DNA from 2 places in the Neobacillus sp. 19 genome. Region 1 is predicted to be linked to the other one. Evidence: predicted binding sites of a transcription regulator. Region 1 holds the regulator's gene; the other holds the start of a gene.
The links. Region 1 encodes LexA, which represses DNA repair genes until DNA is damaged. Its sites were predicted from a motif close to CGAACATATGTTCG; they were not measured.
Positions count from the first base shown of each region.

Region 2: parE (DNA topoisomerase IV subunit B) is a predicted target of LexA. The motif match lies at 2,238-2,251, and genes of this name have one in related genera.

Region 1 covers NZ_JBMPZU010000030.1:224,411-228,849, forward strand. Annotated here, with positions in the region: gene ACO1D1_RS08545 (DUF896 domain-containing protein) at 136-366, opposite strand; gene ACO1D1_RS08550 (YneB family resolvase-like protein) at 442-1,089, opposite strand; gene yneA (cell division suppressor protein YneA) at 1,105-1,431, opposite strand; gene lexA (transcriptional repressor LexA) at 1,593-2,216, shown strand; gene ACO1D1_RS08565 (DUF4257 domain-containing protein) at 2,428-2,709, shown strand; gene glnA (type I glutamate--ammonia ligase) at 2,763-4,097, opposite strand; gene ACO1D1_RS08575 (MerR family transcriptional regulator) at 4,135-4,439, opposite strand, start outside.
Region 2 covers NZ_JBMPZU010000007.1:14,435-18,873, reverse strand. Annotated here, with positions in the region: partial or broken gene parC (DNA topoisomerase IV subunit A) at 1-67, opposite strand, end outside; gene parE (DNA topoisomerase IV subunit B) at 64-2,043, opposite strand; gene ACO1D1_RS01245 (CoA-binding protein) at 2,430-2,852, opposite strand; gene ACO1D1_RS01240 (sensor histidine kinase) at 2,967-3,818, opposite strand; gene ACO1D1_RS01235 (glycosyl hydrolase family 18 protein) at 4,083-4,439, opposite strand, start outside.

The DNA of each region.
Region 1 (4,439 bases):
TTAATATTATATTGCTCTTGCTATTAATTCAACCAATAAACATAAATAAAACATAAAAGTCTTGATTATTTCTTATTTTGTCACTTATTTGATTTCTGTATGTAAAAAGGAATACCAAAAATGTATTCCTTACTTTTAGTGAAGTTTATTCTTCTTCCTTGCTTTTAGTTTTTCGGGGGTCACATCTTTGCCTTCCGGATCGATAAACTTTGTATTCGTTAATGTATCAAGCATATTGGAACGGAAAGTTGCCAAATATTCACTGCGTAATTTCGATTGTTCTTTCGCCTCAATTTCTGTTAGTCCAGCTGCTTTTGCTTTTCTTGCCAGTTCATTAATTCTAGCCATTTTTTCTTTTGACAGCATTCAAGAACCTTCCTTTCAAACTAATTAAGATATCTGATTTTACTAAATAAAAGACCTTCTGACAAGGCAAAAGGTCTACTCTTCCAATGAATCGATATATTCCTGGTATCTTCTATGTACGGTCGCTTTCGAAATGTTGTAACCAAAGCCCCTGAGCATGGCAGCAATTTCCGCAAAAGTTAAATCATTATTGCGTAATTTTACAATTTGTTCAACCGGAACTTCAATTTTCTCTCTGCCTGACGCTTTGCCAAGGTTTTTTAAATTTTTCTCTGGTTTATAACCTTGCTGTACTGCCCGCTTCATGCCTCGTTTTATTTTGACATTATGAAGCTTCCGCTGATACTCTTCCACCATACTGACAATTTTCAATACCATTGAATCTGATTCTGACAGCTCCAATTCACCATTATGGGAAATACTATACAGCTTAACACCTTCTTTTAAAATGCAATGCAGGAGGGCAATCTTCGCGTTTCCTCGACCAAGCCGTGTTTCGTCCTGGATTAATAAAGCCTGTATTTGTGAATCTTTAATTCGTTCTAATACATCTAGTATTCCTTCTCTTTCAAAATCATAACCGCTCGCTTGTTCTTTAATAATGGCCATTACTTCAAATTGACACTGTTTCGCCAGCTGGATTAGCTCCTCTTCCTGACGATTTAGTGATGTTTCCTGTGTTTCTTTATTCGTGCTGACACGGCAGTATATGATTGCTTTCACGAAAGAACATCCTTTCTATTCTTGTGGGGCACTTGCAAGTTCTGTTGTAGAAGAAGATCTCTTCTTACTAACGGGAATAATGATTTCTTCGCCGGGGAATATTTGATCACTGATGTTTTCATTATGCTTCTTGACCCAGCTTACAAACTCATCTGGAGATAATGAATGCTGTCCAGTATATTGGCTGGAAATCTCCCAGAGCGTATCTCCTTCAGAAATGGTTACTTTAACATAGTCATCCTGGTTCTTCGGATGGTGCTGAAATGATAATATGAAAGCTAAGGAGCAGCTCAAGATAATAAGAGTAATAGCATAAGAGTATTGGTTCCATAATTTTTTCATGTGTTCGCACCTCTAATAGGAATGTACGTTCCCTTTTATTTGTTTTTATTATAATCCGAACGTTTGTTTGTTGTCAACTACTTTTTCGAACTTATGTTTGTATAAAAATAGGGAACATGCTATAATAAAGACAACATTAACCAGGTGAGGTGCATTTTATCATGGTAAAAATATCACAACGGCAGCAGGATATCCTGGATTTCATAAAAGATGAGGTTAGAAGTAAAGGATACCCCCCTTCTGTACGGGAAATTGGCGAAGCGGTTGGACTTGCATCCAGCTCTACGGTTCACGGACATTTAGCAAGATTAGAAAGTAAGGGTCTTATCAGACGCGATCCTACCAAACCAAGAGCAATTGAAATATTAGAAGCAGATGAGGCAGCAAATATCCCAAGAAACAAAGTAGTAAATGTTCCAATAGTTGGGAAAGTTACAGCAGGTATTCCGATCACTGCGATTGAAAATGTGGAAGAGTACTTTCCACTGCCGGAAAGTCTTGCACCATCCGATGAACAGGTTTTCATGCTGGAAATCATGGGTGAAAGTATGATAGAAGCCGGGATTCTTGACGGGGACTATGTCATTGTTAAGCAGCAGCAAACTGCTAATAACGGTGATATAGTAGTAGCTATGACGGAAGAAGACGAGGCAACATGTAAGAGATTCTTCAAGGAAAAGGATTACATTCGCCTGCAGCCTGAAAATTCTACCATGGATCCTATTATATTAAGGAATGTCTCTATTCTAGGAAAAGTAATTGGTGTTTATCGTCATATTCATTAAAATGAAAAGAGCCGGCAGTAATGCCGGCTCTTTTTCTGTGCATTTTTATTGGGAAAATTTTCATTTTAGCTACATAACTTATATAAATATATGGAAAATTCAGTATTTTTACTCATTCTCATGTTGGAAATATTTAATATAATGGTAGTACACCATGATTTACCTTAGGTCCAAAAAATAATAGGCTTAAGGAGTGTGAGAAACAGTGTTAATGGACATTATTTTCTCGTTAGTGATTGGTGGGTCGGTAGGGATTATTGGACATGTTCGAAAGTATGGAAAAATTGTCATGCCACGGAAAACAAAAAGGTTCATTTATCTCGGTTTTCTAGAAGAATTGCTTCTAGGCGCGATTGCTTCCCTTCTCCTCGTCCTTTATACATCTCCAAATTCATTGGTTGAAATTACAATTTTTTCTATTATTGCCGGAATCAGTAGTGAGGCTGTCCTTTCCAAATTCAAATTGCTGCAGGAGAACAACGACGAAAAATAAAAGGAAAACACCCAGTATTTCGATACTGGGTGTTTCCTTTTTTCTGAGGATTTCTAGTACATGCTCATATATTGGTCGCGTTCCCACTGATGTACAACCGTTCTGAACATATCCCATTCAATTTCCTTTGCCTCAACAAAGTGTTCGAAGATGTGTTCCCCAAGACCGGAAACAATGATTTCATCTGCCTTTAATAGCTCTAAGGCTTCCGCTAATGTTGGTGGAAGGTCATTGATTCCCTCTTCTATTCTTTCTTCTTTGCTCATCACATAAATGTTTCGGTCAACTGGTTCTGGAGGTGTTAGTTTATTTTTAATTCCTTCTAATCCTGCTTTTAATAGCACGGCCATTGCTAAGTATGGATTAGCTGCAGGGTCCACGCTGCGCACTTCAACACGTGTGCTTAAACCGCGTGATGCCGGAATACGAACTAATGGTGAACGGTTTTGCGCAGACCATGCCACATAACATGGTGCCTCATATCCCGGTACTAGACGCTTATAAGAGTTAACTGTCGGGTTGGTTACTGCTGTAAAGCTTGGTGCATGCTTTAGAATGCCAGCGATGAAGTGACGGGCATTGTCACTCATTTGTAAGTCACCAGTTGGGTCGAAGAAGGCATTCTTACCATTCGTAAATAAAGACAAGTTCATGTGCATTCCAGATCCATTGACACCGAATAATGGTTTTGGCATAAATGTAGCATGCAAGCCATGTTTACGAGCAATGGTTTTCACCACAAGCTTAAAGGTTTGAATTTGGTCACACGCTGTTAATGCATCCGCATATTTAAAGTCAATTTCATGTTGACCCGGCGCTACTTCATGATGGGAAGCTTCGATTTCAAAGCCCATTTCTTCCAATTCAAGTACAATATCACGGCGGCAGTTTTCACCAAGATCTGTTGGCGCAAAATCAAAATATCCGCCATGGTCATTCAACTCTAATGTTGGCTGTCCTTTTTCATCTAATTTAAATAAGAAAAATTCCGGTTCAGGTCCTAGATTAAAATCTGTAAAGCCGAGTTCGTTCATTTCTTTTAAAACACGCTTTAAGTTATTACGAGGATCACCGCCAAACGGAGTACCATCAGAATTATGAATATCACAAATAAGGCGGGCTACTTTCCCTTTTTCAGCTGTCCACGGGAAGACTACCCATGTATCTAAATCCGGGAACAAATACATATCAGATTCTTCAATTCGAACAAATCCTTCAATTGAGGAACCATCGAACATCATTTTGTTATCCAATGCCTTCTCTAATTGGCTAATTGGAATCTCAACATTTTTAATCGTGCCAAGAATATCAGTAAACTGTAAACGAATAAATTTTACGTTTTCTTCTGATGCCAGTCGTTTAATGTCTTCCCTCGTATACTTTGCCATTTGAAAAACCCTCCCGATTTTGAAAACCTTTAATTTCTTAATGAAAAAAACGTGAGATATCGCCTTGTCTTAGGGATGACCGATTTAATCTGCCCGAGTGCAACAATTCGTTTCTAAGCAGTTTTCTAAGCTGATCATCTGAAATATCAGGCTTTGCTTTTTCCACTTGCTGTTCTAAAACGGTTGCCTGTTGTTCTTTGACCAAGAAGAGCTGTTTGATTCCAGCCATATTAACACCTTGGTCAATTAAATCTTTAATTTCTAAAAGTCTATCAATATCAATTAAACTAAATAGTCGCCTGTTTCCATCGGTTCGTGCTGGAGAAATCAATTGGTGTTCTT
Region 2 (4,439 bases), on a different contig from region 1:
ATCGGCCAAAACGATCACCAAGCACATCTTCTAGAGGCAAATCACGGAATTTTTCATTTGCACTCATCCTTCAGAACCCTCCTCGGCGACCGTAATATTTTCATTTTCTAAAATGGTGTCATCCTCTTCTAATCCAAATGCCACGTTACTTTCAATCCATTTACGGCGGGGTTCAACCTTATCGCCCATAAGTGTCGTAATGCGGCGTTCTGCTCTGGCAATATCATCTATTTTCACACGAATAAGCGTTCTAGTCTCAGGATCCATGGTTGTTTCCCAAAGCTGGTCGGCATTCATTTCACCTAATCCTTTATAACGTTGAATAATATAGCCGCGGCCGACTTTTTTGATGGCCCCCTGCAGTTCATCATCATTCCACGCATATTCAATTATTTCTTTTTTTCCTGTCCCTTTACTTACTTTATATAAAGGAGGGAGGGCGATAAACACTTTACCTGCTTCAATAAGCGGCTTCATATAGCGATAAAAGAAAGTAAGCAATAATACTTGGATATGTGCCCCGTCTGTATCGGCATCCGTCATAATGACGATTTTATCGTAATTGATGTCTTCAACAGTGAAATCAGCACCAACGCCTCCGCCGACGGCATGAATAATGGTATTAATTTCTTCATTTTTAAAAATATCTGCCAGTTTTGCTTTTTCAGTATTAATGACTTTACCTCGCAAAGGGAGAACAGCCTGAAAACGGCGGTCCCTGCCTTGTTTCGCTGAGCCGCCTGCAGAATCACCCTCAACTAGATAAAGTTCATTTCTTTGTGGGTTGCGGGATTGTGCCGGTGTTAATTTACCGGACAATACAGTTTCTGACCGCTTTCGCTTTTTGCCGCTCCTAGCATCCTCACGTGCTTTCCTGGCTGCCTCTCGCGCTTGATAGGCTTTTATTGATTTTTTGATAAGGAGGGAGCTTATATCAGGATTTTCTTCAAGAAAATAGGATAGATGTTCAGATACAACCGCGTCTACAGACGAACGTGCTTCACTTGTTCCTAGTTTCCCTTTTGTTTGTCCTTCGAATTGGAGAAGCTCTTCCGGGATCCTTACAGATATGATGGCCGATAGGCCTTCGCGAATGTCAGCTCCATCTAAGTTTTTTTCTTTTTCTTTTAACAATGACACCTTGCGGGCGTAATCATTAAATACACGCGTCATGGCAGTTTTCGCACCAACCTCATGCGTGCCGCCATCCTTTGTGCGGACATTGTTGACAAACGAAAGCACGTTTTCCGAATAGCCATCATTAAATTGAAAGGAAAAATCGACTTCAATGCCATTCTGTGCACCTTCAAAGCTGACAACGGGATGAAGCACATCCTTCTCCTCGTTTAAATATTCAACAAATGCCTCGATGCCATTTTCGTAATGAAATACTTCATGGAGATCATTCCGGTCATCATGAATTTCAATCTTTAATCCTTTTAACAAAAAGGCAGACTCTCTTAACCTCTCACATAAGGTTTCAAAGTTATATGCCGTGGTCGAAAAAATGGATGGATCCGGCCTAAAATGGATGGTTGTCCCTGTTTGATTAGTTTTGCCGATTTTTTCAAGTGTTGTGACCGGCTTACCGCCATTTTCAAAACGCTGTTCGTAAACAAATCCATCTCTTTTAATGGTGACGGTTAACCATTCTGAAAGCGCATTGACGACTGATGCACCAACACCATGTAACCCGCCGCTCGTTTTATAGCCGCCCTGCCCAAATTTACCGCCGGCATGGAGAACTGTTAAAATGACTTCCGGAGTGGGTTTCCCTAATTTATGCATACCTGTAGGCATTCCGCGCCCTTTATCAATAACACTAATTGAATTATCTTTGTGTATTTTTACAATGATTTGATCACCAAAGCCGCCGAGCGCCTCATCGACTGAGTTGTCGACAATCTCATAGACGAGATGATGGAGACCGCGTGCATCGGTACTGCCAATGTACATCCCGGGGCGCTTTCGAACCGCTTCAAGGCCCTCTAGTACCTGTATGGCTTCATCATTATATTCAAAAGCCTGCTGATTCCTTGCCACTAAAATACCCCTTTCACCTTACAAAACAACCTTCTAAATTGCTGTAATACCTGTTTATTATATTTATTCGTTCAAAAGATTAAAGGTGGTGTGAGCAGAGCTTAAATCACTTATCTAAAAACATAAATGTTTATTACAACATAAAAAGATATACTGCTATATTATTGCGGCGCTCCGCCCCATTACCACCAAAAAGAACTAATGTTTGCCACTTTCATTTTAACACATGTTCTCGCAGCGTCTATGCTTAATTGTAGCGATTTATTTCGTTTTGGCAAATATGTATTTTAAGATAACCCCTTTTTCGCCATCCCTCCCTTCCAAAATTTAGGGTAAAATAAAAAAACTGCTAAAGTTCAGCAGTTTTTAGTAAAAGCCTTCATTTATTATTGCAAATGCCTTGTTAATGCATGCTCAACCTTAATACAACGGTCCATTATTACTGTATAGCCTTTTTCTTTTAAAAATTTATATGCTTCTTCGTTTGCTAGACCAAGCTGTGCCCAATAGATATCTGCATCAATTTCATCAAATTCCTTGGCTACGTCAAACAATTGCTCGGATCGGCGGAATACGTTAACAATGTCAACATGCCCTTTAATATCTTTTAAGGATGCCACTGCCTTTACTCCAAGCACCTCGTCAATCGTCGGGTTAACAGGGATGATTTCATAACCTGCTTTTTGCATCACCGCTGAAACCTGGTAAGATGTCCGTTCTGGATTATTACTTAAACCTACAACAGCTATTCTTTTTGCATTTTTTAATATAACCGCAATTTCCTCGCGACTCGGATTATCAATAGTCAAAATCACCACTCCTATTACATTGTTTTCTTTATTTTACCTCTTTTTACAATAAAAATATAATAAAACGCTTCCAAATAAAGAACGCTCCCAATAAGGAGCATGTTTGTAAGATGATTAAACTGACAAAAGTTCCTGTTTCATTGCTGCGGTAATCTTTGGTACCGAAAGACAGAATCTGGCTCCATCACTCGTGTTTTCAACCGAGACGCTGCCGTTCATCTTTTCGAGAATCAGCTTTGTTATATATAAGCCGAGACCAGTTCCGTTTTCTCTAGTGGTAAAATAGGGATCAAATACCCGCTTAAGGAGGATTGGTTCGATTCCACCGGCATTATCAATGAATTCTGCTGTAACAAATTCCTCTGTTTCGTTAATTTTTATCCATAGTTTTCGGCGGCTTATATCTCTTTGAACAAAGGCATCACGGGCATTTGTTAAAACATTTAGGACAACTTGGCTATATTCATTTGGATAGCCGTAGGCCATCTGTTGCCCCCTGTATTCGAATTCCACTTGGATCTCATGGTTTTTTAAACTGATAGAAAAGATAGATAAGGCCTCTTCAATTGAATCTCCTACGGAAAATGGCATTTTCTCCCGATTGGGTTTATAGAATTTCCGAAAATCATTTATTGTACGGGACATATGTTTAATTTGGAGCATGCTTTCTCTTGTGAAACGATCAATATATTGATCGTTGATTTCTCCAAATTCGAGTGCCTCTCTTAGGTCATTCATTAATAAAGACAAAGTATTTAGCGGCTGGCGCCATTGGTGCCCTATACTGGCAACCATGCCTCCCATCGCAGCTAGTCTAGATTGTTCGATTAATAGTTCATCCTTTTGTTTATTTTTAGCGGCTTCTTCTTGTACCCGTTTCTCCAAATACCGATTTTGGTGTACCATTAACTCATACCTTTTTAGCAGGTCTTGATTATTCTTTTCTATTTCTGATAGTTCTTTCATAACGTGGTCACCCCCTAAATTTGAATAAGAAAATATAAGATAAAACCGCCCAATGTACATATCGAGTGGTCGGTTTTTTGCTTGTTTATTTGATTTTAACTAAATTATAGTGACTCCATACGCTGCTTTCAATGAGTTTACAAATGGTTTGAAAATTCTCCATATTTTTGTAATAAAATTGACTTTTTTTGTTCTTACTTTAGACAATTAATAAAAATAAAAGGGAAAAAATAAAGGACTAGCTCTCGTCCTTTATTTTTTCCCTTATTTTTGTGTGACTGCCTGATCTGAATTTAAATTTAACGCTGTCCATGCAGTGGAATCGCCAAATAATCTTGACCAAGTACCAATTCCTGCTAAATCATAGGTTTCGGCTAAATCAGCTCGTTTTTTCAATGACAATTCATCTTCAATCCAAATTTTATAGGTGGCATTTTCGTCTGCGGCAACGTATTCTGCATAATTTTGACCACTTTCTTCATCATATTTTGGCTGCAATCCTTTTTCTGTGAGCCAGGCTTTCACTTTATCCATTGAAAGAGCTTGTGCCGTCACCTCAACAGTCCCATCCGTATTGGTTTGTTCCTTCCATAAACGGGCATATAACGGAACGCCAAGTAT